DNA from 4 places in the Janthinobacterium sp. GW821-FHT03C10 genome. Region 2 is predicted to be linked to each of the others. Evidence: predicted binding sites of a transcription regulator. Region 2 holds the regulator's gene; each other region holds the start of a gene.

Region 1 (7,762 bases), on a different contig from region 2:
CAGCCGCGCGCCATGGCGCGCAAACAGCCGCGCCGCCGCATGGCCGATGCCCGAGCTGGCGCCCGTGATGATGGCGACCTTGTTTTCCAGTTGCAACATTTGCTTCCCCTTCAAGTGGTTGAAAGGGAAAAGATAGGCCGGCAAGCCCGGCGCGGCACTCCGCTTCTTGCGCTGGAATCGGCATCGTCACAGATTCTGCAGGCTTGGGCAAAACGCCCGCCAAGCATAAAACTTGCCAGATTGTGACAAATCAGTGATAATGCGTCTCGCGTTGCCGGGATGGCGGAATAGGTAGACGCACGGGACTCAAAATCCCGCGCTGGAAACAGCGTGCCGGTTCGATTCCGGCTCCCGGCACCACAGAACACTTTAGTTGTACCTGATCAAACCCGCCCATCGCCAGATGCTGCGGGTTTTTTTATGGCGTTTATGTAAACGCCCTTGCCGCGCCCGGTTTGTCGTTCAGTTCGTCGCAGGCCGCGGCACGCGCAAGCCGATCTCCATCCCGCTATCCAAACGGCCGCACGCCAAACAGCACGCCGTGCAGCCAGAACGCCAGCAGCAGCCACAGCGCACAGCCCGCGGCTATGGCGATCAGGGTGCCTTGCATGGTGCCGTCCTGGTAGGCGACGCCGGCCGCGCGGTCGCGCTGCACGGCGGCATACAGATCCGCCGACGACCAGGCGAGGAAGCCGCCGAACAGCAGCACATCGGCCACGTTGCCGTTGGCCAGCAGGTGCGCGACGGCCCAGAGTTGCGTGCCGAGCAGCATGGGATGGTGCACCAGGGTCTTGATGCGGTTGCGCGGCACATTGGCCGCTGCCAGCAAAATCAGCGAGAACAGCATCAGCAGGCCGCTGGCGTGGCGCACGCCCATGGGCGGCGTCCACAGCAGCTGCGGCTGCTGGCGCGCCAGGGCGTAGCCCCAGATGATCAGGCCCAGGCCGGCAAACGCCACGAGCGAGTACAGCCCCTTCCAGCGCTTTTCGCCCAGGCGCGCCAGCTGGGCGCTGCGCCAGCCGTCGGCGACGATGCGCACCGAGTGCGCACCCAGGAACAGCAGCAAACCGAGTATCAGCACCGTCATCGTCTTCTCCCCCAGTCAATACCCGCTATCGAGCATACGCGACGCCATGGCCAATGCCGTCCGCGCAGATCAACGTTCTTCGCGATAGTAATCGCAGCCTTCGAACGTGGTGCGCAGCGCCTGCTGCAGCTGGGCGTAGCGCTCGGGCGTCAAGTTGAAACGCACGTCGATCTGGCCGTCGTCATCCATCTGCATGGCCGCCTCGGCATCCATCTGCACGGACAGGCGGTTCGGATGCAGGATCACGGCGTGCATGTGGCCATACCAGGCAAATTCCTGGCCGCCGTATTCGATGTACGGTTCGTCCATGCCCAGCGCCACGTCCTGCTCATCGTATTCGTCGGCGCGCTGCAGCATCAGGTAGACGGGCTCGCCTTTGCCGGCTGGCGCGGCCAGGGTGGTGATCAGGGCGTCGTCTTCATGGATGACGGACAACTCGGTGGCGGTAAATCCTGCGGACATGGCGTGCTTTCAACAAATAATTGGATGACGCCACCATAGCGCAAAAGCGCCGCGCACGACATAGGGCGCGGCGAATAAAGCGTGCCGCCCCCGGCCGCGCTCGCCGCCTATAATGGCCATTCCATCCATATTGCACAGGAGACCGTCTTGACCGCCGCATCGCCCTACACCACCCGCCTGGCCATCCCTTCCATCGCCACCTACCAGCAGCTGCGCGTCGCCGCCGGGCTGAGCGCAAAAACCGCGGAGGCGGCGGCCAAGGGTTTGCCGAACTCCCTGTTTGCCGTGCAAGTGCTGCAGGGCGACGAAGTGGTGGGCATGGGCCGCATCATCGGCGATGGCGGCTGCTTCTTCCAGGTGGTCGATATCGCCGTGCTGCCGGCCCATCAGGGCAAAGGCCTGGGCAAGCTGATCATGCGCGAAATCAGCCAGTTCATCGACAGCGACGTGCCGGAAAGCGCGTACGTCAGCCTGATCGCCGATGGCCAGGCGCAAGACCTGTACGCGCAGTTCGGTTTCAAGCATACGGCGCCCGCCTCCGTCGGCATGGCGCTGAAGCGCTAGGCGCCCGATGCCGGCCTGGCTGCTGGGTAGCATGGCGCTGGCGCTGCTGTTGAACGCTGCCGGCTGGCGCGCCGAGCGCGCGCGGCAGCGGCGCGGGCGCGCGACACGCTGGCCGTGGCTGGCGGCCATCGCCGCGTCCGTCATCGTGCCCCTGGCGTGGCTGCCCGGCGTGCTGAAGGCCATGCCGGCGCAGCAGGCTCAGCTGAAACTGGGCTGGTTTGTCTTATCGAGCGGCATGCTGTTGCTGTTGGCGCTGCGCAGCGTCTGGCTGCTGTCGCACCAGCGGCGCTGGCAGAAAACATCGCTGCTGGGCACGCCCGTGTACTTGAGCGGCGGCATCGGCCCCTGCGTGGCGGGGCTGCTGCGGCCCCGCATCGTGATGCCCGTCTGGCTGCAACTGATTCCGCCCCCGCAACAGGCGCTGCTGCTGGCGCATGCACAATGCCGGCTGGCCGCGCGCGACCCGCAGTTGCTGGCCCTGGCCTACGCCTTGATCCTGATCATGCCGTGGAACCTGCCCCTGTGGTGGCAGCTGCACCGGCTGCGCTTTGCCATCGAGGTCGATTGCGACGCGCGCATGCTGGCGCACGGCCACGCGCTGCGCGACTACGCCACCGTCCTGCTCCGGCACGGCCAGTACTATTCGGGCTTGACGGGCGCCTCGCCCATCGTGCTGAACGACCCGCTGGCACTGCGCCGGCGGCGCCGGATCATGGCCAGAATTACCCGGGACCGGGCGGCGAACTTGCTATAGTAGCGGCAACGCCGCGCGGCATGCCCGCGCCCCTGGCTCCCCCCTTAGAAATCAGAGAGATACCATGCTTTACCTGCTCGCCATCGTGATCGTCATCGCCCTGCTGTACTACGTCTTCAGCGGCCGCACGCCCGTGAAACCGCTGCACAAGCCGCTCCTCTCGGTGCGCCAGTACGTGCCGGCGATTCCCGCGGGCGCGCCCGCGCACCACTGGAGCGACGAGGGGCGCTTCGCGTCGGAAGTGGAAAACGAAGCGATGTACCAGCCCGCCATCGCCAGGCTGGCCGGCGAGCACGGTCCCGGCAACGCGGAAGAAAAATGCCTGGCCCTGCTCGTCTGCGACGATGCCAACCCGTTCCAGGACAAGGCCATCGCCGTCTTCATCGACGGCCAGCTGGTGGGCTACCTGTCGCACAACGACGCCCTGCGCCTGCGCCGCAACCTGGGCCGCATGGACCTGGCGGGCCAGCTGACCTCGTGCGACGCCGTCATCCGCGGCGGCGGCCTGTGGAACGGCAAGCGCCTGTCGTACGCCGTCTGGCTGGACTTGCAGCCGTACAACTAATGATCGCTATACCGCGCGCGCCAGCCTGACGGCGCGCGTGGCGATAAAGCTGGGCAAGTATTTTTCAATTTCAAAGCGCGGGTGGGGATGCATTTCCTCGTGGTAACCGGCCAGCACGAAACCCGCCGCCAGCTGGCCGCCGATCTGGCTGTCCAGGCCGTGGCCGAAGACCAGCGCCTCGCCCTTCTCCATGCGCGCCGCCAGCGCATCGGCATCCATATCCTCCACATCCGAATACGGCAGCACGAAACGGGGGCGTATCAAACCCTGCTGTGCCCATTGCGGATCGCGGTCGCCGATGAATACGGCCGGATTGAAGAAACTGCTCAGCAGCACGCCGCCATCGGCCAGCACGCGCGCGCATTCGCGCCACACGGGGGCGATATCGGGCACGTACTGGTTCGACACGGGGTGGATGATGACATCGAAGCTGGCGTCGGCAAAGCGGGCCAGGTCGCGCATGTCGCCCTGGACGGTGGCCAGTTGCAAGCCGTCGCGTTCGGCCACCATGCGGTCTTGCGCCAGTTGCTGTTCAGACAGGTCGAAGACGGTGACGTGCGCGCCGGCGGCAGCCAGCACGGGCGCCTGCTGCCCGCCGGCGCCGGCCAGGCACAGGATGCGCTTGCCGCGCACCTCGCCCAGCCAGCCGGCCGGCAAGGGACCGGGCGTCAGATGGATTTGCCACTGCCCGGCACGGGCCGCGGCGATGGTGGCGCTGTCGACGGGCTGCGACCACGGGCTGTTCCGTGCAGCCTGGGCATCCCAGGCTTGCTGATTGTGCCGCAAGAAGTTGTTACCTAAAGGCATCCTCATCCTTTCAGAAAAAAACAGGACATGAATGTAGCATGACTCCAGGCAAGGCGCCGCACTGCGCGTGCTGGCTAAAAAGAATACGAGAGAGCATGAAAGTCCGAGAAGTGAACTCCCGCCACGGCCAGCGTTGTTGCGTCACACAAGGAAGTGCCGGACAGATGGCGCCGGCGCCGATGCAGACCACTGGAAGGGCAAGGAGTTCGATGCCATTATCGCCTGCAGGGGGCCAGGCATTTTGATGCACATCAAACAGCTCGCAATCTCCTGGCTATCGCCTTGCGAAAGGTCCTCGCCCGTGTTTTTTTGACCCAGGTCAAGCCCCGCATAAGAAAACCGCCCGCCGGCACGGCAATGCTGGACTTGCCCGTGTTGCCGTTCTAGCCTTGTTGCCATCCTGACTAGCGAATGACACCATGGCCTACAAATCCATCCTCGTCCACGCCGACCTGTCGCGCCATGCGCCGCAACGCATCGCCATCGCGGCGCGGCTGGCACACGCGCACCAGGCGCACCTGATCGGTGCCGCCATGACGGGCGTGTCGCGCTTTACCCTGGAAAACAACCGCGGCATGCGCGGCGGCGCCGTGGCGGCGCAGATCAATGCCCTGCACGGGCAGGCGGAACAGGCGCTGGCCCAGTTTGAAACGCTGGCGCGTCAGGCCGGCGCCGTCTCGCTCGAGCGGCGCCTGATCGAAGACGACGAAGATGGCGGCATGGCCGTCAGCGCCCGCTACAGCGACTTGACGGTGCTCAGCCAGCACGACGACAGCGAAGCGCTGCCGGGCGCCATGGGCGACCTGGTGCCGTACGTGATGCTGAACGCGGCCCGCCCCGTGCTGATCGTGCCGCGCAGCGGCCAATTCGCGCAACTGGACAATACCGTCGTGGTGGCCTGGGATGGCAGCATGGAAGCGACGCGCACCATCGGCCACGCCCTGCCCCTGCTGCGCGCGGCGCGCCTGGTGGTGCTGGCCCTGCTGCACCCGCCCGCCGGCCACGCACAGCCGGCCCGCCATCCGGGCGCAGACATCGCCGCCTACCTGAGCCGCCATGGCGTGCCCGTCGAGGTGCGCCCCGCCGTCACCACGGGCGACGTCGGCGCAGCGCTGCTGGCCATGGCCGCCGAAGTGCATGCGAACCTGCTCGTGATGGGCGGCTACGGCCACGCGCGCTTCCGCGAAATCCTGCTGGGCGGCGTGACGGAAACCGTGCTGCGCCAGATGAGCTTGCCCGTGCTGATGGCGCACTGAGGTCCCGCGCGCCACGTTCTGTTGCACAATGGCTATACTTGCCTGATTTTCCATCTCAAGGCAATGTAGATGAAGCAACAACTGATCAATTGGGGCAGCGCCCTGGCGCCGTTCGGCAGCGACCTGCTGTGGACGGTCCTGCCGTGGATGCTGCTGTATGGCATGCTCGGCTTTGTGCTGGCGCTCGGCATCTGCCATCAGCTGGCCAGAAAATGCCTGCTGGTGCGCCGTCCGCCCGCCTGGCATGTGGCCGCCAAGCTCAGCTATGTGTTGATCCTGCTCGCGTTGCTGCTCCTCGGCGGCGGGTTTGGCGCCGTGCACAGCGTGCACCGCGTCGTCAACCAGGCCCTCGAGCGCGACCTGCAGCCGGTGGTCGAAGCGCAGATGCCGGCGCTGCGCGTCTACCTGGAACGGCAGGCCAGGCTGATCGCCCCGGGCCAGCCGGTCAGCATGCGCAGCCTGCTCGAGCCCTTCGTGCAAGACATGTATTACCGGCCCACGTCAGACGGTTACTGGGAACGCAGCAAGGCGCGCTGGATCAATGAATTCATCCTGCGCCGCGGCAGCGTGCTGCTGACGCAGGTGCTGCAGGAACAGCTGATCGCCAGGGCCGGCGTGCTGGGCGACGCGCTCAAGGGCGCCGGCTTCCGTGGCCAGGCGACGGGCGAACTGGCCAGCCTGGGCACCGACCTGGCCGTGCGCCTGACCACCGACGTGGCGCGCCAGGCCGACTTCAGCAAACTCGACAAATCGGTGCCGATGATCTTCATCGACGCCATCCAACGCCAGGCCGGCGCGTATTTCAATTCGCTCAAGATCACGCTGGGCCTGTTCGCGCTGGCGGCGCTGCTGCTGGTGTGGGGCGAGATCATGCTGTACCGCCACTATTACCTGCGCCGCCAGCCGGCCGCCACGGCCCTGCCCGTGCCGCCCATGTAAAAAAGCCGCGCCCCCTTGCGGATGGCGCGGCTTTCAAGCAACAGCTAAAACCTTAGGCTTTGCGCTGTGCCACGGCGTCGACGACGCACAAGGCCGTCATGTTGACGATGCGGCGCACGGTGGCCGATGGCGTCAGGATGTGCACGGGCTTGGCGCAGCCGAGCAGGATCGGGCCGACGGCGATGCCGTTGCCGGCCGCCGTTTTCACCAGGTTGTAGGCGATGTTGGCCGACTCGATGTTCGGCATGACGAGCAGGTTGGCGTCGTTCTTCAGTGCCGAATTCGGCATGAGTTTTTGACGCAGCTTGCTGTCGAGGGCCGTATCGCCGTGCATTTCGCCGTCGATTTCCAGTTCCGGCGCGCGTTCCTTGATGATGGCCAGCGCGGCGCGCATCTTTTGCGCCGAGGCGCTGTCGCTGGAACCGAAGTTCGAGTGCGACAGCAGGGCCGCGCGCGGCGACAAACCAAAACGGGTCATCTCTTCGGCGGCCATGATGGTGATCTCGGCCAATTGCTCGGCGTCCGGGTTTTCATTGACGTGCGTGTCGACCATCACCAGCTGGCGTTCCGGCATGATCAAGACGTTCATGGCCGCATACACGTTGCTGCCGGCGCGCTTGCCCAGCACCTGGTCGATGTATTTCAGGTGCAGCTGGGTGGTGCCGAAGGTGCCGCAGATCATGCCGTCCGCGTCGCCCTTGTGGATCATCATCGAACCGATCAGGGTGTGGCGGCGGCGCATTTCCAGCTTCGCGTATTCCTCGGTGACGCCCTTGCGGCTGGTCATCGCGTAGTACGTGTTCCAGTAATCGCGGTAGCGCTCGTCGAAGTCCGGGTTGATGACGTCGAAGTCGACGCCTTGCTTGAGGCGCAGGCCGAACTTCTGGATGCGCGCTTCGAGCACGGGCGGACGGCCCACCAGGATGGGACGCGCCAGTTTTTCATCGACCACCACTTGCACGGCGCGCAGCACGCGCTCTTCTTCGCCTTCGGCGTAGACGATGCGTTTCAGTTCGGCCGGCGTGGATTTGGCCATCAGGAACAGCGGCTTCATGAAGGTGCCGCTGCGGTAAACGAATTGCTGCAGGCTGTCCGCGTACGCCTGCAAGTCCTTGATCGGACGCGTGGCGACGCCCGATTCCTCGGCCGCCTTGGCCACCGCCGGCGCGATCTTGATCAGCAAACGCGGGTCGAACGGCATCGGGATCAGGTATTCAGGGCCGAACGACAGGTTGCTGATGCCGTAGGTGGTGGCCACGATGTCCGACTGCTCGGCATGCGCCAGGTCGGCGATCGCGTGCACCACGGCGATTTCCATCTCGCGCGTG
Region 2 (7,762 bases):
GGCTGGTGACGCGCGTGCAGACGGGCGCCGTGAACACGGAAGTGGTGCTGGACTTGCCGCGCGGCGGCACCATCGCCGCCATCATCACCAATCAGAGCAGCACCGAGCTGGGTATTGAGATCGGCAGCAAGGTGACGGCGATTTTCAAGGCCTCCAGCGTGATCCTGGGCGTGCCGGCGTAAATGGGGTAGGTCGGATTAGCGCGCAAGCGCGTAATCCGACAAGGTTCCGGGGTCTGACCCCGGTTTTACGTTGCAGGCTTAATCTTTCAGCCTGGACAACCAATCCGCTGCCGCCGCCAGCGCCTGTTCCAGCTCCTGCGCCGTCTGCGCCAGCAGCGCCGGCACCTCGTCGAGCCGGCCCGCATCGATGGCTTCCTCGGTGGCGAAGGCGGCGCGGATCAGGCGTTTCGTGCCCAGGGTGCCGACGGAGCCGCGCACGCCGTGCAGGATGCGCGCCACGTCGCTGTGGCGGCCCGCCTGCAACGCCGTTTCGGCGTCGCGCACGGGCGTCATGCCCTTGTTCAGCGCGTCTTCCACCATGCGCCGCAGCACGCCGCGCCCTTTCGCGTCGCGCCCCATCACGCGCATCAGCGGCGCCATGGAAAACACTTCCTCATCGGCAACGGGCGCCGGCCCTGCCGTCTGCACTGGCGGGCGCTTGGGCAGGTGGCGCAGGATGACTTCCATCATCTCTTCCACCACCACGGGCTTGGCGATGAAATCGCTGATGCCGGCCGTCATGCAGCGTTCGCGCTCGGACGCCAGCACGCCGGCCGTCATGGCGATCACGGGCAGGTTCAAGCGCAGTTCCGTGCGGATAATGTGGGTGGCGCTGAAGCCGTCCATGACGGGCATCTGCATGTCCATCAGCACGATGTCGTAGCGCAGCGCTTCCGTGCGCAGCCGTTCCACGGCTTGCAAGCCGTCGCCCACCACGTCCAGGGTGGCGCCCATGTGTTCGAGGATGCCGCGCGCCACGGCCTGGTTCAGATGGTTGTCTTCCACCAGCAGGAAATGCACGCCGGCCAGCTCCGTGCCCAGCGGCTGGTGCAGGATGCGCTGCTCGCCGCCGTCGTGCTTGGCAATCAGCGCCTGGTGCAGGGCATCGAACAGGCTCGAGCCCGTGATCGGTTTCATCAGCACGACGTCGGCCTCGGCCGCGCTGGAGATTTCCTCCAGGTGGTTGCGGGCGAAGGCGTTGACCATCACCACGATGGGCTGGCGCTGGCCGGCGGCCGCCTGGCGGATGGCCTTGGCCGTGGCCAGGCCGTCCATCACGGGCATGTGCCAGTCGGCCAGCACCACGTCGTACGGTTGCTGCTGCGCCAGGCGTTCGCGGTACAGTTCGATGGCGGCAAAGCCGGAGTCCACTTCGTCGGCCAGCCAGCCCCATGCCTCGATCAGCTTGACGATCAGTTCGCGCGTGGTGCGGTTGTCGTCGGCCACCAGCAGGCGCAGCTGGCCCAGGGTGGGCGTGCGCCGCGTTTCGGCCGGCTGCGCCAGCATGTCGAACGGCACGCTGAACCAGAAGCGGCTGCCCTTGCCTTCGCTGCTGGCGACGGCGATGTCGCCGCCCATCATGTGGATCAGCTGTTTGCTGATGGCCAGGCCCAGGCCCGTGCCGCCGAAGCGCCGCGTGATGCTCTGGTCGCCCTGCGAAAACGCGGCAAACAGCTGCTGTTGCTGCAGTTCCGTCATGCCGATGCCCGTGTCGCGCACTTCGAAGCGTAGCCAGGCGCGCCCGTTCTCTTTCTCGGCCAGGCTGACGGCCACCACCACTTCGCCGCTCTCGGTAAACTTGATGGCGTTGCCGGCCAGGTTGACGAGGATTTGCTGCAGCCGCTGGGCGTCGCCCACGAGGCGGCGCGGCACATCGGGCTCGACGGCAATCGCCAGTTCCAGCTCCTTTTCGCCCGCATTCATGGTCATCGTCGTGGCCAGCGTGTTCATGACCTCGTCGAGGTCGAATTCGACGGGCGACAATTCCATGCGGCGCGCCTCGATCTTCGAATAATCGAGCACGTCGTTGAGGATGCCCAGCAGCGACTGGCCCGCCACGCGCACCATGGTCAGATACTTGCGCTGTTCCGTATCGAGCTTGGTATTGCCCAGCAAATACACCATGCCCAGCACGGCATTGAGGGGCGTGCGGATTTCATGGCTCATGTTGGCCACGAAATCGCTCTTCGCGCGGTTGGCCGCCTCGGCCCGGTCGCGCTCCTGTTCCAGCTCCGCCGCGCGCGATTCGAGTTCCTGCTGCAGCCGGTCGCGTTCGCTCATCAGGCCGTTGAAGGCTTCCGTCAGCTCGCCGATCTCGTCGCGCTGCTGCACGGGAACGGGGGTGAAACGGCTGCCGCTGGTGCGCAGCGCCTGCAGGGTGTCGCGCAGGCGCACCAGGGGCGACAGCAGGCGTACGGTGACCCAGCCCAGCACGGCTGCGGCCAGCAGCGAGGCGAGGATGCTCCACAGCACCAGCCGGTACAGCACGCCGTCGAACGGTTCGAAGGCGTCGTCGAGGGGCAGCGAGGCGGCCAGCAGCCAGTTCACCGATTTCAGGCGCTTGAAGCTGTTGACGGCCGTGATGCCGCGGCTGTTGGTGCTGACCATGCTGCCTTCGCCATCGTCCTTCAGCAGCTGAGTGGTCGTCAGGTTGGCGTTCGGCAGGCGCGGCTGCAGCAAACGGCTGGTATCGGGGTGCAGCACGTAGCGCGGCACGGCGCCGCGCGTGAGGATGAAGTAATAGCCGCTCTTGCCGATCTTTTCCGAGCGCAAACGCCCCAGCAGGTTGTCCTTGTACAGGCGCAGCACGCCGATCACCACGCCGGCCACCTGGCCGTCGGCGGCCAGCACGGGCGCCACCATCTGCACGATGGGCATGCCGCTCGATTTGCCCAGCATCGGCTCGGTGATCATGGGCTGGCGCGTGCGCAGCACGGTCTGGAAATACTCGCGCTCGGCGACGTTGATGCCGGCGCGCCCCGCCACTTCCGGCATGTCGGCCACGACGGCGCCGTGCGCGTCGAGCACCAGCACGTCGTCGAACAGCACCAGCATCGAGCGGCGCGAATAGTATTCGCGCAACTGGGCGGGCTGGGCGATCAGTTCCGGCGGCTGCTGCCGGGCCGTCAGGGTGACGATCTGCAGCAGCATCCCCAGCTTGTCGTCGAGCTCGGCGGCGGTGCGGCTGATCAGGGACGACTGCTGGCTCAGCAGTACCCGGGTGAAATCGTCGCGCATGTGCTGCACCTGGATCATGGTGACCAGCGCGATCATGGCGATCGAGGTCAGGCTGGTGGCCAGCGCGACTTTTGCTTTGATGCCGAGAGGCTTCATGATTTCCTTTTCAGTACCGGGCGGCACAGGCGGCAAATAATGCTGTCAGGAATTTTCCTATCAATACCCCAGCTTGGCAAGCGCCGCCACGCAAATTGCCCTCTCCGCATGGGCTTTTGACGATGTTGCCATATAATTAAAGGCGGGACGTCGTTTATTCGGTGAAATTGCGGTGAAATTGGCACACGGCAACCCTGTATGCAGTAAACTTGTTGTTGCATTTTCTAAAAGGTACCGACATGACTGAAGCGCTACTCACTCCAACCTTGCCCACAGTGACCGTGGAAGCGTTGCGTGCGCGATGCTCGACCTGCAGCATGCATCAATTGTGCCTGCCGATGGGCCTCGATGTGGGCGACATGGACAGGCTGGACCAGATCATCGGCCGCCGCCGCAAGATCGTGCGCGGCGCCTCGCTGTTCCGCATCGGCGACTCGTTCCAGAACCTGTACGCGATCCGCCTGGGCCACTTCAAGACCTACCAGATCAATCCGGGCGGCGAAGAGCAGGTGACGGGTTTCCAGATGGCTGGCGAACTGCTGGGCATGGACGCCATCAGCGCCGACCGCCACCACTGTAATGCGGTGGCCCTGGAAGACAGCGAAGTGTGTGAAATCCCGTTTTCCAGCCTGGAACAATTGCTGGGCAACATGCCGACCCTGCTGCGCCATTTCCACCGCATGATGAGCCAGGAAATCACGCGCGAGCAAAGCGTGATGCTGTTGCTGGGCAATATGCAGGCGACGCAGCGCTTTGCCGCCTTCATCGTCAACCTGGCGTCGCGCTATGAAGCGCGCGGCTATTCGAGCAGTAAATTCCAGTTGCGCATGTCGCGCGAGGAAATCGGCAACTACCTGGGCCTGACCATCGAAAGCGTCAGCCGTTTATTGTCGAAATTCAAGAAGGAAGGCTGGCTGCGCGTCTCCAACCGAGAGATCGAGATCCTGCAGCCGGCGAAATTGAAGGCCATTACGGCCGGCACGGACGTCTGCAAATAACAGCACCGTCAAAACCTACTGCGCGTCGCGCTTTGCGGCCTGCGATGCTCGCTGTGCTCTAGCACAGCTGCGCTTCTCAGCCACAAATCACTGCCGCTCGCTACGGTTTTTTCCCGGCGCTGTACGTTATAGCTCTTCATCCGCGTGCAGCGCGATGCTGCGTTGTAGCGGCCAGGTCCAGATACCGGACAGGCGCCACTCGCGCTTGTCATTTTCCACCAGCACCTGCCAGCGGCTGCGTTCGAGCATCGGCAGCGCCACGGAAAAATTGCCGGCCGCATCGGGCTGCACCAGCAGCTTGATATCCTTTTCCGGCAGGGTCGCATGCGCCAGGTGCAGCAGCAAAGGCCTCTGGTACGCCTTGCCGAAGCTGTGCACGGAACCGCTCAGGCGCGCTGCGGCGACGTCATACGCCAGGGTCGTATCCATGGCCAGGTCGCTGGCGATCGTGTCGCGCTTCAAATCCTGGTTGATGGCCTTGCCCTGCTTGTAATAGTCGCCCACCACCAGCGCATCGGGTTGTGTAAACGCGATATAACCCATGAAGCTGCCGACGACCACGGACAGGCCGGGACCGATCATCAGCAGCCATGGCCAGCGGTGCTTGTACCACGGGGCAACGGGGGCTTGCAGTTTCAGACTGTCGGACATGCTATTTCTCCTGTGTAAATGGCCGGCCCCCATGCGGGGACCGGCCTTCCTGCATTAGCGCGGCACGATGAAGACCGCGCTTTCGCGCACGTGCAGCGACGGGTCGTCCAGCGAGTGCAATTCGATTGCAATCTTGTTCGAACCCTTCTCGCCGACGCCGTGCGGCACGCGCAGGCGGATCGGCCAGCCCAGCGTTTCCGTCGGCTGCAACGTCACTTCCTCGCGTGTCAGCAAGGTCAGGCCCGGCAAGCCGGATGCGCTGATTTTGAAATGCTGGCTTTGCTCGGAGGTGTTCATGATCTGCAGGCGGTAGACGTTTTCGATCATGCCGTCTTCCACTTCGCGTCCCATCGAACCGCGGTCGCGGATCACGTCCATTTTCAGCGGCGTGCGCAGGGCCAGCGAAGTACACACGGCGATGATGATCAGGGCCAGGATGGAAGTGTAGATCAGCACGCGCGGGCGCATGGCGCGCTGGCGGATCTGCTTCGAATTGAAGTTGTTTTCCATCGCATGGTCGGTGCTGTAGCGTATCAGGCCACGCGGCCGTTCGACCTTGTCCATCACGGTATTGCAGGCATCGACGCAGGCGGCGCAGCCGATGCATTCATACTGCAGGCCGTTGCGGATATCGATGCCGGTCGGACACACCTGCACGCACAGGGTGCAGTCGATGCAGTCGCCCAGCTTGTCGTTGTTGCCAGCCTTCTTGCTCATGGCGCCGCGTGGTTCGCCGCGCTTGGCATCGTAGGTGATGATCAGCGTGTCCTGGTCGAACATGGCGCTCTGGAAGCGCGCGTAGGGGCACATGTATTTGCACACCTGCTCGCGCAGCCAGCCTGCGTTGCCGTAGGTTGCCAGGCTGTAGAACAAGACCCAGAACCATTCCCAGGGACCGAAATTGAGGGTGGTCACCTCGCGCGCCAGTTCCTTGATCGGCGTGAAGTAGCCGACAAAGGTAAAGCCCGTCCACAGGGCGATGGCGCCCCAGACCAGGTGCTTGGCCGTCTTCTTGAATGCCTTGCGCACGGAGGGACCCTGCCTGTCGAGGGCCATGCGCGCGCTGCGCGTGCCCTCGATGCGGCGTTCGACCCACAGGAAGATTTCCGTGTATACCGTTTGCGGGCAAGAAAAGCCGCACCATACCCGCCCGGCAATGGCCGTGACGAGGAACAACAAATACGCACAGATGATCAGCAGGGCCGCCAGATAGATGAAATCCTGGGGCCACAGCACGACGCCGAAAATGTAGAACTTGCGCGTGGTCAAATCGAACAGCAGGGCTTGCCTGCCATTCCAGGTCAACCACGGCAAGCCGTAGAACGCGAGCTGGGTAAGCCATACGCATACCCATCGCCAGGTAGCGTAGCGTCCTTTGGCCTCGCGAGGGTAGATTTGCTCGCGGGCCGCATACATCTTGATGACTTGAGGTTCCATTACATCATTTCACGGGCGTCTGGGGATTCGACAGGCTCCAGACATACGCCGACAGCACGTGTACCTTGGATTCGCCGAGGAAATCGCTGAAGGCCGGCATGGTGTTGCTGCGTCCCTTGCGCACGGTTTCCATGATGGTATCGGCGCTGCCGCCGTACAGCCACACCTTGTCCGTCAGGTTAGGCGCACCGAGCATCTGGTTGCCCTTCGCATCGGCGCCGTGACAGGCCATGCAGGCGCCAAACTTGGCCTTGCCCAACACGGACTTGACGGGGTCCGAGGTGGAACCGGACAGGCTCAGCACGTAATGGGCCACGTTCTCGACATCCTTTTCGGAGCCCAGCGCGGCGCCCATCGGCGGCATCTGCCCATTGCGGCCGTGCATGATGGTGGTCTTGATGATGTCGGGTTCGCCGCCATACAGCCAGTCCTTGTCCGTCAGGTTGGGGAAGCCCTTGTTGCCGCGCGCATCCGAACCGTGGCATTGCGCGCAGTAGGTCAGGAACAAACGCTGGCCGATGGCTTGCGCCTGCGGATCGGCCGCCACCGTCTTCAAGTCCTGGCTCAGGTACTTGTTGAACAGGGGACCGTAGTCGGCTTCCGCCTTCTTCAGCTCTTCCTCGTACTGGCCCGTCGATTTCCAGCCCAGGCTGCCGGCGTAGTTGCCCAGGCCCGGATACAGGAACAGGTAGGCCAGCGCGAAGACGATGGTGATGTAGAACAGCCACATCCACCAGCGCGGCATCGGCGTATTGAGTTCCTTCAAGTCCTCGTCCCACACGTGGCCCGTGGTGCCGTCGGCGGGGGCGCCGGCGGCCACTTTCACTTTCGACTGGGAGTACAGCAGCACGCCGCAGCCGATGATGCCCAGCAGGGACAGCACGATGACATAGATATTCCAGAAGCCATTGGTAAAGTCAGCCATGGTTGCGCTCCTTCGCCAGGTTCATTTCGGCCTCGGCCGGATAGTCGAGCGCGTCGTCGGCGAACGGCAGGCGCGCCGCCGCGTCGAAGTCGCTGTTGCTGCGGCTGAACGTCCACCACAGGATGCCCACGAACGTCGTAAAGGAAACCACCGTCATGACGCTGCTGGCGCTGTCAAACAGGTTTTCGATTGCCATGCTAATTCCTTGTTTTGATTAATGTACCGAGGCCTTGCAGATAGGCGACCAGGGCGTCTTCTTCCGTCTTGTCCTGCAGCTGCGCGGGGCCGGCGGCGATTTCCGCATCGCTGTACGGCTGGCCCAGGCGTTGCAGGGCGCGCATCTTCGGCATGATGTCGTCAGGCACCAGCTTGGTCTTCGCCAGCCAGGGGTAGGCCGGCATGTTCGACTCGGGCAC
Region 3 (7,762 bases), on a different contig from region 2:
CCGTGCTCGAATCCGTGCGCCAGGCGCGCGGCCGCATGAGCCCATCGGAATGCAAGGTGGCCGACTGGGTGCTGAAGGAGCCGAACGCCATGCTGACCCTGCCGATCGCCGAAATCGCCCAGCGGGTCGGCGTCAGCCAGCCGACCGTGATGCGCTTTTGCCGCTCGATCGGCGTGCAGGGCCTGGCCGATTTCAAGCTGAAGCTGGCCTCCGGCCTGACGGGCGGCGCCATCACGGTGGCCCACTGCCACGTGGAGATTTCGGACTCCGACGCGGAACTGGCGCGCAAGGTGCTGGGCAATAACGCCTCGGCCGCGCTGGCCCTGCGCGACATGCTCGACGTGAAGGCGCTGACGGCGGCCATCGAGCTGCTGCGCGGCGCGCAGCGCGTGGAATTGCTGGCCGTGGGCAGCGCCCGCGTGGTGGCCGACGACATGCAGCACAAGCTGCTCAACCTGGGCATCGTCAGCAGCTTCTTTGCCGACCCGCAGGCGCAGGAAATGAGCGCCGCCATGCTGAAACCGGGCGACGTGGCGCTGGTCATTTCCCGCTCCGGCGCCCTGCCCGACCTGCTGCGCACCGTCAAGGTGGCGCAGGGCTGCGGCGCGCGCGTGCTGGCGATCACGGCCAGCGGTTCGCCGCTGGCCAAGCTGGCCGACGTGCTGCTGACCCTGAACCATCCGGAAGGCAACCTCAATTTCGTGCCCATGATCGTACGCCTGCTGCAGCTGATGATGCTCGATATCCTGTCGGTGGGACTGGCGCGGCGCGACACGGCGCAGCGCACCAGCGCCGCCGAACTGGAAGAAGGCCAACTGCACGGCATGCGCATCAGCGGCAAGCTGAAATTCGGTGGCCACCTCGAATAAGGCGGCGCCCGCCGCCCCCGCCCCCGATACGGCCAGCGGCGCCACCGTGCACGACGTGGCGCGCCTGGCCGGCGTCTCGGCCATGACGGTGTCGCGCGTCATCAACGGGCGCGCCAGCGTCAGCACGGCCACGCGCGACAAGGTCGAGGCGGCGATCGCCAGCCTGCGCTACCAGCCCAACCTGGCGGCTCGCGCCGCCCGCACGGGCACCCTGCGCATCGGCCTCTTGTACAGCAACCCCAGCGCGGCCTTCCTCAGCGAATTTTTAGTTGGCGCCATGGACCAATGCCGCCAGGGCGGCGGCCAGCTGCTGCTCGAACGCTGCGAAGACCTGGACAGCCAGCGGGCCGGCATCGATTGCCTGGTGGCGGCCGGGGTGGACGGCATCCTGGTGCCGCCGCCGCTGTGCGATTCGCCCGCGGTGCTGGCGCAGCTCAATACCATGGGCATCCCCGCCATCGCCGTGGCCACGGCGCGCCCGTCGGCCGATGTGTCGGCCGTGCGCATCGACGACTACGAAGGCGCGCTGGCCATGACGCGCCATCTGCTCGCGCTGGGTCACCGCGACATCGGCTTCATCGAGGGCGATCCGGCGCACACGCCCGCCCTGCTGCGCCGCCAGGCCTTCGAGGACGCCATGCGGGAAGCGGGCTTGCAGGTGCCGCCGCACAGGGTGGCGCAAGGCTATTTTACGTATCGTTCGGGGCTGGACGCGGCGCGCCGGCTGCTGGCGCAAGCACCGCACCCCAGCGCCATCTTCGCCAGCAACGACGACATGGCCGCCGCCACCCTGGCCGTGGCGCACGGCATGGGCTTGCAGGTGCCGGCGCAACTGAGCGTGTGCGGCTTCGATGACACGCCCGTCGCCACCACCGTCTGGCCCGAGCTGAGCACCATCCACCAGCCCATCGCCGACATGGCGCGCGCCGCCGTCAGTCTCGTCATCGACGAGATACGCCAGCGCCGCGCGGGGGAGACGGCGCCCGCCACGCACCACCTGATGGCATTTACCTTGATGGAACGGGCGTCGACGGGACCAGCGCGCTAATCACACGCCGCCAGGCAGGCTCAGGCCTGCATTGCGGGCAGATGCATTCCCGCCTTGCGCGCCGCGATCTGGCCGCCCATGGCCAGCAGGTCGAGTTGCGCCTCGCGCGCACGCGGAAAAATCTCGTCCTCCTCTTCCTGTACGTGCTGCTCGATTTGCCTGGACAAGACCTTGACCTTGGCGTCGTACAAGTCTTCGCCGGGCGCCATGGCGACGATTTGCGCGATCAATTCCTTGGCCGAGGCGTGTTCGACGGTGGCTTCATTGATCAAGTCTTCGTTCGAACGGCTGGCGTCGCGCACGGCAGGGTAGAAGATTTCCTCTTCCGCCATCGTATGCTTGCTCAATTCCTCGCAGATTTTCAGCGCCAGCTTGCGTTTGCTGGCAAGCGACCTGTCGCTGAGTCCCTCATACTGTTCGAACAAGTCCTTCACCGTCTGATGATCTTGCGTCAGCAGTTCGATCGCATCCATGTCTTGCATTCCGACATTTCGCCGGGAAACGGAAGCTGCCTGATGGGATTGCGTAGCCATGATGTGGTCTCCAGGTGTGCAATGAAGTCCCCATTCTAGACGGGGCCATGCGGCGTCCATGTAGGACGATTGCCAACGTCAAGGTAGGCCTGGCGGGAAGGTCAACGCGTTTCGATGCAGATCAAGCTGACCATGATAAATTTTTGCATTGCGCAAAAAGTATGCGTGGCGCGCCTGCCTGTCCGGCGCGCCACGCCGTGCGACTTAACGCAGCTGCGTGCGCCGCGCCAGCGATTCCACCAGTTCCACCGAGGGCGGCGAGCCGCCGGCCGCCAGGCAGGCGCCCGCCCCGGCCGCGACGGCGAAGCGCAAGTGCTGGCCGCCATCCGCATCGGGCCGGTACATCAGGCTGTACAGCAAGCCGCCGATGCTGGCGTCGCCCGCGCCCACCGAGTCGACCACCTCGATGGCGGGCGGCGCCGCCTGCCATGTCTGTTCGCCCCGGTACAGCGCCGCGCCCTGCGATCCGCGCGTATACAAATACGTGGCGTGCGGATTCCAGCCGCGCAGCACGGCAAACGCGCCATCGATGTCATCGTGGCGGAACAGGCCCGCCAGGTCTTCGTCCGACACCTTGATCACGTCGGCCAGCTCCGTCATGCGGCGCAGGGTGGCGTCGTAGCGTTCATCCATCATGATGCGGAAGTTCGGGTCATAGCTGATCTTCACGCCGGCCGCCTTGAGTTCCTGCGCCAGCGCCACCAGCTTGCCCGCCAGCGGTTCGCGCGCCAGGCTGATGCCGCCGAAATGCACCCATTGCGCGCCCTGCATCCAGCCGGCGGGCAACTGCGCCGCGTCGAAATGCAGGTCGGCGCTGTCGTCGCCGATGAAGTAATACGTGGGCGGATGCAGTTCATGCACGATGGCCAGCAGCGGCGACTTCGCGCGGCGCTGCAAAAAACGCATGTCCAGGCCCGCCGCGTCGGTCGCTTGCGCCAGCGCGTCGCCGAAGACGTCGAGGCTGACGGCGCCCGCAAAGGCGCTGGGCACGCCCAGGCGCGCCATCACGCGGGCCACGTTCCAGGTCGAGCCGCCCACCTGGCTGCTCCACGCGTCCGCGCCCGTGCGGAGCATGTCCGTCAGCGCTTCGCCGGCCGAAACGAATTGTGGAAACTCGCGCGTGACGGCGGCGCTCATGCGGCACCGCCGATCACGTTCAGCACTTCATAGCAGGCGCCCATCGTGTGGTAATCGGTCTTGCCGGCAGGGCTTTTCTCCTTGCTGATTTTCTGGTTTTCCGGCGTCAGGATGCGGTACCAGGCGCCGTGTGCATGGTCGACGAAGTGCTTCCAGCTGTAATCCCATATCTTGTCGTAGCTTTGCCAGTAGGCGTCGTCGCCCGTGCGCGCGGCCAGCACGGCGGCGGCGGCGAAGCTTTCCGCCTGCACCCAGAAGTATTTGTCGCCATCGCAAATCTCATTCTGCGGGCCGAAACCGTAGTGGATGCCGCCATGCGTGCCATCCCAGGCCTTGGCCAGCGCCGTGTCGTACAGTTCGCGCGCACGGGGCAGCAGCCACTCCGATGGGCCGGCCATGAACCTGGCGTGGCGCTCCATGATCAGCAGCAGCTTGGCCCATTCCGTGAAGTGACCGGGCTGGTAGCCCCACGGACGGAAGATATTGCTCTTGTCGTGCAGGTTGTAATCCCAGTCGATAGCCCAGTCGGGCGTGTAGTGTTCCCAGATCATGCCGTTGGCCAGACCCGCCTGGCGCACCGTGATGTTGTGCGCCAGGGTTTCGGCGCGGTGCAGATATCTCGCCTCGCCCGTCGCCTCGAACGCGGCCAGCATGGCTTCGCACGCATGCATGTTCGCGTTCTGGCCACGGTAACCGTCCAGGGTGGACCAGTCGGCGCTGGCCACGTCCGCGTACAGGCCGTGTTCGGGCAGCCAGAAGCGCTGCTCCATCAGTGCGAACGTTTCGTCCAGGTAGGCGTGCGCTTCCGTCACCCCCGCCTGCAGGGCGTGCGCATACGCGAGCAGCACGAAGGCCAGGCCGTAGCAGTGGTTGGCGCCGTCTTCCACCGTCTTGACGCCGTCTTTCCACGACAGTTGCCAGGCGTAGCCCCCCGTGGCCGGGTCGCGGTGCACGTCGCGCAAAAATGCCACGCCATGGCGCAGCGCCGCCTGGTAATCGTCGCCGCCGAAATGACGATACGCCATGGCGTAATTGAAGATGAAGCGCGTGCTGCTGACCAGGTGGCGCGTGGCAGCGTCGTAGACGGTGCCGTCGTCGAGGAAGAAGTGATAGAAGCCGCCGCTCGCATCGATGGCGCGCGGGTGGTAGAAGTGCATCGTGTGCTGGATGTGCTTTTCAAGCATTGCCCTGGAGCGGAAATCGGGATTCATGGGTCTCTCATGATATTGTTATCGATAACAATGATGATAGCATGCCGTTTCCGCCCCGTCTCGTCCACCTAGGGAGTCTTGGCCGGCTTGCGCTTTTCACGCCACAGCGCCGCCTGCGCGGGATCGGCCGTCTGCCCCAGCTCGCCCTGATCGTACACCTTGACCAGCCGCTCGATGGCTTCCGCGTCACCCTGCTTCGCCGCCAGCAGATACAGCGCGAAGGGCTGGGGCGCCGGCCCTTGCCGCGTGGGACCGCCGCGGCCCTGCTCCAGCAGGCGCGCAAAACCCGTCTGGCCCGGCGGGCTTTTGGCGATGGCCGCCATTTCATACCAGCCTAGCGCCGCCTCGTCGCTCTGCGGCACGCCCTGCCCCACTTCATACGAATAGGCGACATTGTTCAAGCCGGACGGATCGAGCGCCTTGGCCGCCCGCATGTACCAGCCGAACGCTTCCCTGCGCTGCGCGTCATCGTGCGCCGTCATCATCAGCCGGTAGCCGATTTCATTGTAGGCGGGGATGAAGCCGTTTTCGGCATAGAACTTCAGCCAGTGCAGCGCGTGCGCCTGTTCTTCCGGGCTGCTGTGGATGTTTTCAAAGTGCTGGGCCACCATGAAGTTGGCCAGTTCCACGCCTTGCGCGGCGCCCTTGCGCGACCAGTATTCGCCCAGCTTGCGGTCGACGGCCATGCCCTGGCCCAGCGTATAGGCCACGCCCAGGAATGCCTGCGCCGGGCCATAGCCGCCTTCGGCCGATTTCCGCATCCACGCCAGGCCGGCGTCGCGGTCGCGCGGCGTCCCCTCGCCCTCGTGCAGCATCTGCGCCAGCTCCAGCTGGGCGGCCGCATCGCCCTTTTCCGCGGCGCGGCGCGTCTTGTCGTAGGCGGCGACCTTGTCCGGCGACAGGTCGGCCGGGCGGTCGATCACCGCCTGCACCCTCGCGCGCATGTCGTCGAGGCCCTTGGTGTCGAATTCGGCCAGCGCCGGATGCTGGCGCGGTTCCTTGGAGGACGCGGGCTGCGCCAGCACGGGCTGCGCCAGCGCCAGGGTCAATAACAATACGATGGTCTTCATTTCTTCTCGCTTTCCGCCAGCCTGGCGCGCCATTCGGCGGCGTCTTCGGCATTCGCCGCCTGTCCCAGTTCGCCCTTGACATACACGTCGAGCATGCGCCGCATGGCGGGCAAGTCGCCGCTCCATCCCGCCCGCTCGTACCAGACCAGGGCCAGCTTGTCCGACTGTGCCACGCCCAGGCCCAGCTCGTGCGCGCGGGCCAGGTTGCGCATGCCGGCAGGGTCCTTTTCACGCGCCGCCCTGTCATACCAGTGGAAGGCCTCGCCGCGCTCCTGCTCATCGGCGGCTGCGCGCATCAGGTGTTCACCGAGCGCGTTATAGGCAGGAATAAAGTGTTCTTCGAGCGCGGCCTTCTTCAGCCAGGCGATGGCCAGCGCCTGCTCTTCGGCAGGGCTGCCGCCATCGATGAATTCCAGCGCCAGGATGGTTTGCGCCAGTGCATCGCCCTGCGCCACGCCCTTGCGCAGCCAGTATTCTCCCTGCACGCGGTCGATCGGCACCTTGCCGCCCACCGTGTAGGCCAGGCCCAGGGCCGATTGCGCCGGCGCATAGCCGCCTTCGGCCGACTTGCGCACCCAGGCCATCGAGTGCGCCGTGTCTTGCGGCGTGCCGACGCCCAGCTGCAGCATGCGCGCCAGTTCCAGCTGCGCCTCCACGTCGCCCGTTTCAGCCATACGCCGGGTCTCGGCAAACTCGGCGATGCTTTCCGGACTATGACTGGCCGCATCGGCCCGTGCCTTGATGGCGATCAGCTGCAGATCGAGCAATGTGGGCGAGGTTTGCGCCAGGACGGGCAGCGGCAATAGCAAAGGGATCAGCAACAGTAATTTCTTGGGCATGCGGCGGCGTCGGAAAGAAGAAAACACGCATGGTAGCCGATGCCATGCCAGACTGGCGCGCACGGCAGGCGACGTTTGACAGGGGGCGTTGGCGGGCTTACATTGCACGGGCCCACCACTGACACAGGAATGCCATGAACCTTCTATCGAAAACCGCCTTGACCCTGCTGCTCGCCGCAGCCGCCATGGGCGCCAGCGCCGCCGACACCCAGCTGGCAGGCTGCGCCGCCAAGCGCGAGAACATCCGCAGCGAATTGCGCCAGGCCAAAGAACAGGGCTTGTCCGACAAGGTCGCGGGCTTGACGCGCGCGCTCGACGAAGTCAACGCCCACTGCCGCGACAGCAGCCTGGTCGAACGCCACAACAAGAAGGTGCTGAAGGCGCAGGCGAAGGTGAACCAGACGGAGCGTTCGCTGCGCCTGGCCCAGGAAGCCAATAAAGAGCCGAAGAAGATCGCCAAGCTGGAAGGCAAGCTGGAAAAAGCCAGGGCGGAACTGGCCGCCCTGCAGGCGCAGCAGCCTTAGGCTTTCTCGCCCAGCAGCTGATAAATGCTGGAGAAATCCAGCGCACCCGCCCCCGCCTTGCTGTGCAAACTGTATAGATTGCGCGACAGGGCGCCCAACGGCACGCTAGCCCCGCTGGCCAGCGCGCTTTCCACGGCCAGGCCCAGGTCTTTCAGCATCAGGTCGACGCCGAAGCCGCCCGTGTAGCCGCGCGACGCGGGCACGTTCTCGGCCACGCCGGGACACGGGTTGTACACCTCCAGGGTCCAGTTGCGGCCCGAACTTTTCGCCATCACGTCCGACACCACTTTCGGGTCCAGGCCATTGGCCACGCCCAGGCGTATCGCCTCGCTGGTGCCGATCATCAAAATCCCCAGCAGCATGTTGTTGCAGATCTTGACCGTCTGCCCGCAACCCGAGCCGCCCGCGTGGAAGATCGCCTTGCCCATGACGTCCAGGTAGGGGCGCGCCGCCGCCAGCGCGGCTTCTTCGCCGCCCACCATGAACGTCAGGGTGCCGTTGGTGGCGCCCGCCGTGCCGCCCGAGACGGGC
Region 4 (7,762 bases), on a different contig from region 2:
CGTCCACGCGCTTCAAGGCAAAGCCCAGCAGGAAGCGCAGTTCGACGGCCGTGTCCTGCGGGCCGAAAGCCGTCTCGCTCCAGCCGACGATGCTGCTTTCCAGACCCGGCGTGGCGACGATTTTCTTGTCCGTCATCGACGAATAGGCATCGCGCACCATGTCGTGCAGGTGGCTGTAGGTGATGCGGTCGATCTCGTTGAGGTCGTAGGCATGGCTCATCAGGACCACCTTGGCCTTGGCGCTTTCCAGTTGCGCCTGCTGGAAACTCTTCACCAGCGCTTCGAACGCGTCCTGGTCCTGGAAACTGTCCGCTTCCCGCAGGCCGCCCGTGCTTTGCACCAGCAGGGGCACGACGAAGGCGTTGATTTCCATGGCCGGGGCATTCTCGCGGCGGATCACGGAAACGGCAGCCGCTTCCTCGATATGGCTGCGCAGGTACTGGTAGGCGCCCACGTCCTCGTACTTGGCACGCTCGATGGCGTCGTACAGGATTTCATCCTTCTTTTGATTCAGGGCCTTACGGATCAGGCGGCCGAACTCGACGGCTTGCTCGGCCAGCACCGTGCCCTGCGATTCGCTGTCTTCCTGCTCCGCCAGGTTCAGCGCCATCGTGCACAGCATGCGTGTGACGGACTCGTCCTTGTCTTCGGGCGTGTTGGCGGATTTACGGGGGACAGGGCGCTTATTTTTGGGCATGGCGATCAAGAGGTTAAGAAATACGGGTCAGGCAAACGGAAACGGGCGCCAGGACTCTGCCAGGCGCCGGGACGGATCATACAGGCGGACGCGGCCGCCTGATACCTCAATGGTCGGTATCGAACATCTCGTGCAGCTCGTCGAGCAGGTCGGCGGCTTCTTCCTGCGACAGGCCAAGATGCTGGCAAGCAAGTTCGCCGCCCTTGTCCCACTCGAGCGAAGTACTGTTGCCATGGTAGCGCTGAATGCCCTTTTCGGCCAGCAGCGACAGGGCGACGAGCGAGCGGATGGCGTCGTCCGTGGACGGGTCGGCCAGCACCGTGTAGTCGTGGTGGTGCAAAATCGCCCAGGAGACGTCGGAGGACAGGCCCCAGTTGCGCGCCAGCAAGCAGCCGATGGCCGCATGGTTGGTCTGGTGGCGCGCGTCTTCCAGTGTCGTAAAACAATTGTGCGCATCGTTGGCCGCCGCCGCGTACGTCTTGACATAGTCGGGGAAGCGGTTCATCAACAGGGGCACGCCGATGTCGCAGAACAGGCCGAAGGTATGCGCGATGTCGGGCGGGGCGATGCGCAGCTTGCGCGAGGTAAATACCAGGGCGCGCGCGCGCTTGGCCGACACATCCCAGAAATTGGTCAGTTCCACGCCTTCCGCCTCCAGCGCCTGGCGCGCCAGCAAGCCCGTCATCATGGCGCTGCACTGGTTGATACCGAGAAAGTTGATGCCTTGCTCGACGGATTTGGCCTTGCGCGCGGCGCCATAGAACGGTGAATTCGCCAGTTTCAGCAGGGCGCCCGACATGCCGACGTCGTCGGCGATGATGCGCGCGATGCGGCGCGGCGACGGGTCGTCTTCCGCCAGTTCGCGCTGCAGGTCGACCAGCAGGCTGGGACGCGGCGGGATACGGATGGAACGCATCAAGGCGTCAACCGGATCTTCCTGCACTACCTGCTTTTGCGCTGCCGCTCTCATCATCACGCTTTCATCATCATTTTTGTGTCCGGTGCTTATTCTGTCGCGCGCTGCCGCTGCCCGCCTCATGAGCGTCTGGCGCAGTGCCCGACGATTATCGCTGTTTATGCATGGCAATAGTTCATATCTGCAATATATTGTCGCAAAAATCCCCGTTTTGGCCTGGTCCGGCCGCCATTTTCGTCATTTTACGACGCTGCCCATCCCGATATCCGTGATAAAAAGCTTAAGTTTTATTTGTTTTCAAGGCGGGGGTGAGGCGTGCGGCGGACAGCGCGGCGGTACAATTGCCGGATGAAAAAAATCCTCGCGGGTATCGACTTTGCGGACGATTCCAGCAGCGTGGCGCGCCAGCTGATCGGCGTGACCGTGCTGGTCGACGGCGTGGGCGGGCGCATCGTGGAAACGGAAGCGTATGACCGGCTGGACCCGGCTTCGCACACGTATGGCGGCATGACGCCGCGCAATGCGGCCATGTTCGGCCCGCCCGCGCACGCCTATGTCTACCGCTCGTACGGCATCCACTGGTGCCTGAACTTTGTGTGCCGCGAAGCGGGGCATGGCGCGGGCGTGCTGATCCGCGCCATCGAACCGCTCGTGGGACTCGATGCCATGCGCGAACGGCGCGGCGTCGAGGATGCGCGGCTGCTGTGCTCGGGACCGGGCAAGGTGTGCCAGGCGCTCGGTGTGAGCCATCTGCAGAACCGGCTGGCGCTCGATGCGCCGCCCTTCATGCTGCTGGCGCGCGAGGACGAGGTTGCTGTACAGGCGGGACCGCGCATCGGCATTTCCAGGGCGATGGAGACGCCGTGGCGTTTCGTGCTGGCCGGCTCCGCTTATCTGAGCAAACCGATGCGCGCGCCCGTCATCTAGTTACCTTCCTGCCCGCGCCGGCGCGGGGGCGCATCCTTGGCGCCACGCATGCCGGGCATGCCGCGCAGCGGACTGTGCAGCGCGCGCCGTTCCCGGGCGGGCATCCTGGCGGGGTCTTGAAAGGCGTCGTCTTCGGCGCCGGCGGGCGTGGCCGGCGCGGCTGGATCCAGGGTGAACACGCTGACCGCCGCCGACAGTTTGACGGCCTGGTCCTGCAGGCTGGCCGCCGCCGCTGCCGCCTGCTCCACCAGGGCCGCGTTTTGCTGCGTGACGTCATCCATCTGCGCCACGGCCAGGTTCACTTCCGTGATGCCCGACGCCTGCTCGGCGCTGGCCTCTTTCACGCGCTGGATGATCTCGTTGACTTGCTGCACCGAGGCCACGATGGCGCCCATGCTGTCGCCCGCCTGCTGCACGGCCACGCTGCCGCCGTCGATGGTGGTGACGGAGGTGGCGATCAGGGTCTTGATTTCCTTGGCCGCCTGCGCCGAGCGCTGCGCCAGGGTGCGCACTTCCGACGCCACGACGGCAAAGCCGCGGCCTTGTTCGCCCGCGCGCGCCGCCTCCACCGCGGCGTTCAGCGCAAGGATATTGGTTTGGAAGGAAATACCGTCGATCACGCCGATAATATCCACGATCTGGCGCGAATTGGCCCGTATCGTCGCCATCGTCGCCACCGCCTGCTGCATCGACGTGCCCCCTTGCACGGCCAGGGTGGACGCTTGCCCCGCCAGCTCGCAGGCCAGCTGGGCGTTGTCCGCATTGTTGTTGACGGCTTCCGTCAAGGTTTCCATGGCGCTCGACGTTTCTTCCAGCGAACTGGCTTGCATTTCCGTGCGCGCCGACAAGTCCAGATTGCCGGTGGCTATTTCGCGCGAGGCCGTGTCGATCGATTGCACGGCGCCCATGATGGTGCGCAAGGTCTGGTTCAGGTGGGCGATGGTCTGGTCCAGCACGCGCGAGGTGGCGGCGATTTCGTCATTGCCCGGCTTGGGGGCGCCGGCCATCAGCTTGCCTGCCGCCAGGTCTTGCACGGCGTCGGCAATGCCGCGGATTTCCACCAGCATGGCGCGGCGTACCAGCATGGTCACCACGATGGAGACGAGGATGGACAGCAGGACGGTCAGCAGCAGGCTCCAGCCCAGGCTACGGAACTCGGCGCTGGCCGTCGCATGGGCCTGGCTGCTGAGCTTTGTTTCCAGGGCCGACAGCTGCGCCAGCTGCGTATTGAACTGGACGAATTGGGTTTCCGCCTTGAGCATGGAATTGGTGGCGATCGACTGGTCCATCTGCGCCATTTCCATGGTTTCCAGCACGGCCTTGCGATAGCCGGCCAGGGCCGCGATGGCCGCATCGACCAGGGTGCGCTCGGCGCCCGTGGCCGTGGAACGCAAGGTGGCCAGCTGGGCGCCGATGGCTGCGTGGCGCGCCTTGATCTGTTGCTCTAGCGCATCGAGGCGAGCCTTGGCGAAGCTGCCATTCGTCCACGACAGCAACTGGTACATATTGCCATGCACATGCTTGGCGTCGCCGACGACGTCGGCGGCCGCTTTCAAATGCGCGATGCGTACCAGCACCATGTTTTCCAGCGAGGCATTTTGCCGTACCATGCCATACCAGGCGCCGGTCGAGCTGAGTATCAGCAGCAGCAAGACCAGGGTGGGCGCCAGCAACAATTTTGGTCCGATGCGTAATTGATTGAGCATGCTTGACTCCTGGCTATGGCTGTTCAACGCGCAGGCGGCGCGCTGCGCGCGCGCGCCGCCCCTGCCCTATTTTTTGTAGATGCCCGCTTCCAGCACCACATCGTTGACGCGCAGAATGTACGTGGTCTTCGGCTCGATCTTGCCGCTGGTGGGATTCTTGTACTGATAATCGACCCAGCCCTTGCCCTGCTTTTGCGCCAGCTCGATGATTTCACGCCGATATTTCTTGCCGTTCGCATCCGGCACATCCGTCAAGTCCTTGCCCACGATGGAAGGATTGATGGGGTGGGCCAGCACGATGCCGGTCTTGATGTCGCGCATGTCCACATACAGCGAACCCTGCACGAAGTCGGGATCTTTCGCCGTGATTTTCTTCATCATTTCTTCCTTGCCATGCGCCTTCATGAAGGCGGCGCCCCGTTCGGCCATGGCGATGGCGTCTTTCTCCGTTGGTTCGAGCGCGGCGTTGACGCTGCCGCCTGCAAATGCCAGGCACAGCAGGCTACCCGTGAATATGCGTTTCATGAAAGCTCCTTGTGATATCGAGGGATGTGTTGCCAGGTCGTAATTTACGTCGCCGACGGTGCCGTCAAATTGCGATGGAACAAACTAAGGTGTTGCTTGTAGGCAGCGTGCAACGTATCGAGAGGCTTGTTGATATGTAGCAATTTAATTCCGAGTGGCAAGAACTATGATGACTTTCATAGCATGCCGAGGTGGACTGGCATGGGGGAGGAAGAGGCTGAAATTGGCCGCTATACGGCCGACTTCATGAAAGTTGTCGCTATTTACAGGCAAGGAGCCGATCGTGTCCGCACTCATTACCGAGCCGTTTTCACCCAAGTTCAAGCCATATACGCGGCAAACCATTCAACAGGCGCGGCAGTGGGAATGGCTGCCGGAAGAGCAGCGCGAAGCCGTGCAAGTGGTCTCGCACGTCTTGCCGTTTCGCACCAATGAATATGTGCTCGATCAGTTGATCGACTGGAACAATATCCCTGACGATCCCATCTACCGCCTCGTCTTTCCCCACCGCGACATGCTGCCGCCAGAGCAGTATGCGCACCTGCGCGACCTGGTGCTGGTGCGGCGCGACAAGGCGGCCATCGACGCCTATGTGCATGGCTTGCGCCTGGGAATGAATCCCCATCCTGCCGGACAAATGACGCATAACGTGCCGAGGGTCAACGATGCGCCCGTGCGCGGCCTGCAGCATAAGTATGCGCAAACGGTGCTGTTTTTTCCCAGCGCGGGCCAGACCTGCCACGCGTATTGCACTTTCTGTTTTCGCTGGCCCCAGTTCGTCGGCATGGACGACATGAAGTTCGATGCGCGCGAGTCGCATGAGCTGGCCGCCTACCTGAAACTGCATCCGGAAGTGACGGACGTGCTGATCACGGGCGGCGATCCGATGATCATGAACACGCGGCAACTGGCCGCCTACCTGGAGCCGCTGCTGGCGCCGGGCCTGGAACATATCCAGAACATCCGCATCGGCACCAAGGCGGTGGCGTATTGGCCGCAGCGCTTTGTCTCGGACCGCGACGCGGATGACTTGATGCGCCTGTTTGAGCGCATCGTCAAGGCGGGCAAGAACCTGGCCGTGATGGGCCATTACAGCCATGCCGTCGAGCTGCGCCAGGACATCGCGCAGCAAGCCGTGAAACGCATCGTGTCCACGGGCGCCACCTTGCGCATGCAGGGGCCGCTGATCCGCCATATCAACGAAGATCCGGCAAGCTGGGCCGAGCTGTGGCAGACGGGTACGCGCCTGGGAGCGATTCCGTATTACCTGTTTGTCGAACGCGACACGGGCCCGCGCGGCTATTTCGAGTTGCCGCTGGCGAAGGCGCACGAGATTTTCCAGGCTGCCTACCAGATGGTGTCGGGCCTGTCGCGCACGGTGCGGGGACCGTCCATGAGCGCCTTTCCCGGCAAGATCGTCATCGACGGCGTCGTCACCATCAATGGCGAAAAACTGTTTGCCCTGCAATTTTTGCAGGCGCGCAACCCGGACTGGGTGCGCCGGCCGTTTTATGCGAAGTTCGATGCGGAAGCGACGTGGATGGACGATTTGAAGCCTGCTTTTGGCCACGATAAATTCTTCTTCGAGATGGATGACCCTGTGCCGCAGTTGCCGCATAAAATCATCCGCCTGGCGCAGGCTGCCTGAGCATGCCTGCCGCCGGTGCGCCTGCCCGCTCCGGTCTGGCCGTGTTTTGTCTCGTATTCCTGCCGTTTGCGCTTGGGCATTACCTGTCGTGCCTGCTGCGCGGCGTGAATGCCGTGCTGACGGCGGAATTGCTGGACGCCATCGCCCTGACGCCAGCGCAGCTGGGCCTGCTGACCAGCGCCTTTTTCCTCGCCTTTGCGCTGGTGCAATTACCAGTCGGCATGGCGCTCGACCGCTACGGCCCCCGCACGGTGCAACTGTGGCTGCTGGCGCTGGCGGCCCTGGGCGTGTGGCTGTTCAGCCGGGGCCACAGCTTTGCCGAGCTGATGTGGGCGCGTGCCCTGATGGGGGCGGGGCTGGGCGGCTGTTTCATGGCCGCCGTGAAAGCGATCTCGTGCGCCATCGCGCCGGCGCGCCTGCCGTCCGTGCACGGTTACCTGATCGCCGTGGGCGGCCTGGGCGCGGCCACGGCCACCATGCCCGTCAAGCTGGCCCTGCATTACACGGACTGGCGCGGCGTGTTCCTGGGCCTGGCGCTGGCGGCGCTGGCCATCGGCTTGCTGATCCGCCTGCTGTCGCCGGCCATGCCCGCGCGTGCCGCAGGCATGCACAAGGCGAGCAAGGTCAGCGTCTGGAGCGTGTACCGCGATCCCGGCTTTCGCCGCACCATCGCGCTGATCCTGCTGCCGCACACGGTGTTCTTTGGCGTGCAGGGCTTGTGGGTGGGGCGCTGGCTGGCCGACGTGGGCGGCTTGTCCGATGACAGCGTGGCGTATCTGCTGTACCTGGGCATGGCGGCCGTCATCTTCGGCGCCATCGGCATGGGCATGCTGACGGAATGGGCAGGGCGGCGCGGTATCGCACCCATGCAGGTGGCGGCCGCCGGCATCGTCCTGTTTGTCGCCGTGCAAGTGGCGATGGCCTGCAATGTCGTGCCCGGCCTGCCTTTGCTGTCCGTGCTGTTTACCTTGCTGGGCACGGTGACGGGCCTCGAATACGCGATCGTCGCGCAAAGCATGCCGGCCAGCTTGACGGGCAGGGCGGCCACCTGTTTGAATCTGCTCATTTTTACGGGCGCCTTCCTGGTGCAGGCGGGCTTTGGCCTGATCCTCGGCTGCTGGCCCCTGAACAGCTTGCAGCAGTACCCGCCGCAGGCGTATCAGGTGGCGTTTGGCGTGCTGGCGGCCTTGCAACTGCCGGGACTTGCGATGTTTTTCATCAACCGCTACAGGCGTGCCGGGCCATCCGGTAAAATGCCAGCCTGCACAGCGGCAATGATCAACTCCAAGGAAGACTATGAAACTCGTTCGTTATGGACGTCCAGGCAAGGAAAAACCGGGCCT

What was found. The regulator FNR, encoded in region 2, switches genes on or off when oxygen is low (the NO sensors DNR and NnrR bind a similar motif). The targets are predictions, from matches to a motif close to TTGATNNNNATCAA.
Region 1: the regulator FNR is predicted to act here: its motif matches at 4,481-4,494, upstream of AC07VH_RS06355 (universal stress protein).
Region 3: the regulator FNR is predicted to act here: its motif matches at 2,562-2,575, upstream of AC07VH_RS13125 (hemerythrin domain-containing protein).
Region 4: the regulator FNR is predicted to act here: its motif matches at 4,901-4,914, upstream of AC07VH_RS06105 (KamA family radical SAM protein).

Annotation. Positions count from the first base shown of each region.
Region 1 covers NZ_JBWKUN010000001.1:1,485,117-1,492,878, forward strand. The annotation lists gene AC07VH_RS06315 (SDR family oxidoreductase) at 1-99, opposite strand, end outside; tRNA gene AC07VH_RS06320 (tRNA-Leu) at 274-360, shown strand; gene AC07VH_RS06325 (NnrU family protein) at 509-1,087, opposite strand; gene AC07VH_RS06330 (Imm10 family immunity protein) at 1,157-1,549, opposite strand; gene AC07VH_RS06335 (GNAT family N-acetyltransferase) at 1,697-2,113, shown strand; gene AC07VH_RS06340 (M56 family metallopeptidase) at 2,121-2,867, shown strand; gene AC07VH_RS06345 (hypothetical protein) at 2,932-3,432, shown strand; gene AC07VH_RS06350 (class I SAM-dependent methyltransferase) at 3,439-4,239, opposite strand; gene AC07VH_RS06355 (universal stress protein) at 4,659-5,495, shown strand; gene AC07VH_RS06360 (hypothetical protein) at 5,565-6,434, shown strand; gene AC07VH_RS06365 (NADP-dependent malic enzyme) at 6,487-7,762, opposite strand, start outside.
Region 2 covers NZ_JBWKUN010000005.1:66,408-74,169, reverse strand. The annotation lists gene AC07VH_RS17420 (TOBE domain-containing protein) at 1-182, shown strand, start outside; gene AC07VH_RS17415 (response regulator) at 261-3,335, opposite strand; gene fnr (fumarate/nitrate reduction transcriptional regulator Fnr) at 3,575-4,333, shown strand; gene AC07VH_RS17405 (FixH family protein) at 4,460-4,984, opposite strand; gene ccoG (cytochrome c oxidase accessory protein CcoG) at 5,039-6,421, opposite strand; gene ccoP (cytochrome-c oxidase, cbb3-type subunit III) at 6,426-7,346, opposite strand; gene AC07VH_RS17390 (cbb3-type cytochrome oxidase subunit 3) at 7,339-7,542, opposite strand; gene ccoO (cytochrome-c oxidase, cbb3-type subunit II) at 7,544-7,762, opposite strand, start outside.
Region 3 covers NZ_JBWKUN010000003.1:420,718-428,479, reverse strand. The annotation lists gene AC07VH_RS13135 (glucokinase) at 1-869, shown strand, start outside; gene AC07VH_RS13130 (LacI family DNA-binding transcriptional regulator) at 853-1,917, shown strand; gene AC07VH_RS13125 (hemerythrin domain-containing protein) at 1,938-2,390, opposite strand; gene AC07VH_RS13120 (carbohydrate kinase family protein) at 2,655-3,587, opposite strand; gene AC07VH_RS13115 (AGE family epimerase/isomerase) at 3,584-4,798, opposite strand; gene AC07VH_RS13110 (tetratricopeptide repeat protein) at 4,867-5,868, opposite strand; gene AC07VH_RS13105 (tetratricopeptide repeat protein) at 5,865-6,707, opposite strand; gene AC07VH_RS13100 (DUF1090 family protein) at 6,842-7,231, shown strand; gene mmsB (3-hydroxyisobutyrate dehydrogenase) at 7,228-7,762, opposite strand, start outside.
Region 4 covers NZ_JBWKUN010000001.1:1,438,130-1,445,891, reverse strand. The annotation lists gene AC07VH_RS06135 (hypothetical protein) at 1-697, opposite strand, end outside; gene AC07VH_RS06130 (HDOD domain-containing protein) at 804-1,670, opposite strand; gene AC07VH_RS06125 (hypothetical protein) at 1,603-1,965, shown strand; gene AC07VH_RS06120 (DNA-3-methyladenine glycosylase) at 1,962-2,540, shown strand; gene AC07VH_RS06115 (methyl-accepting chemotaxis protein) at 2,537-4,246, opposite strand; gene AC07VH_RS06110 (cache domain-containing protein) at 4,313-4,771, opposite strand; gene AC07VH_RS06105 (KamA family radical SAM protein) at 5,055-6,419, shown strand; gene AC07VH_RS06100 (MFS transporter) at 6,422-7,762, shown strand, end outside; gene AC07VH_RS06095 (fumarylacetoacetate hydrolase family protein) at 7,716-7,762, shown strand, end outside.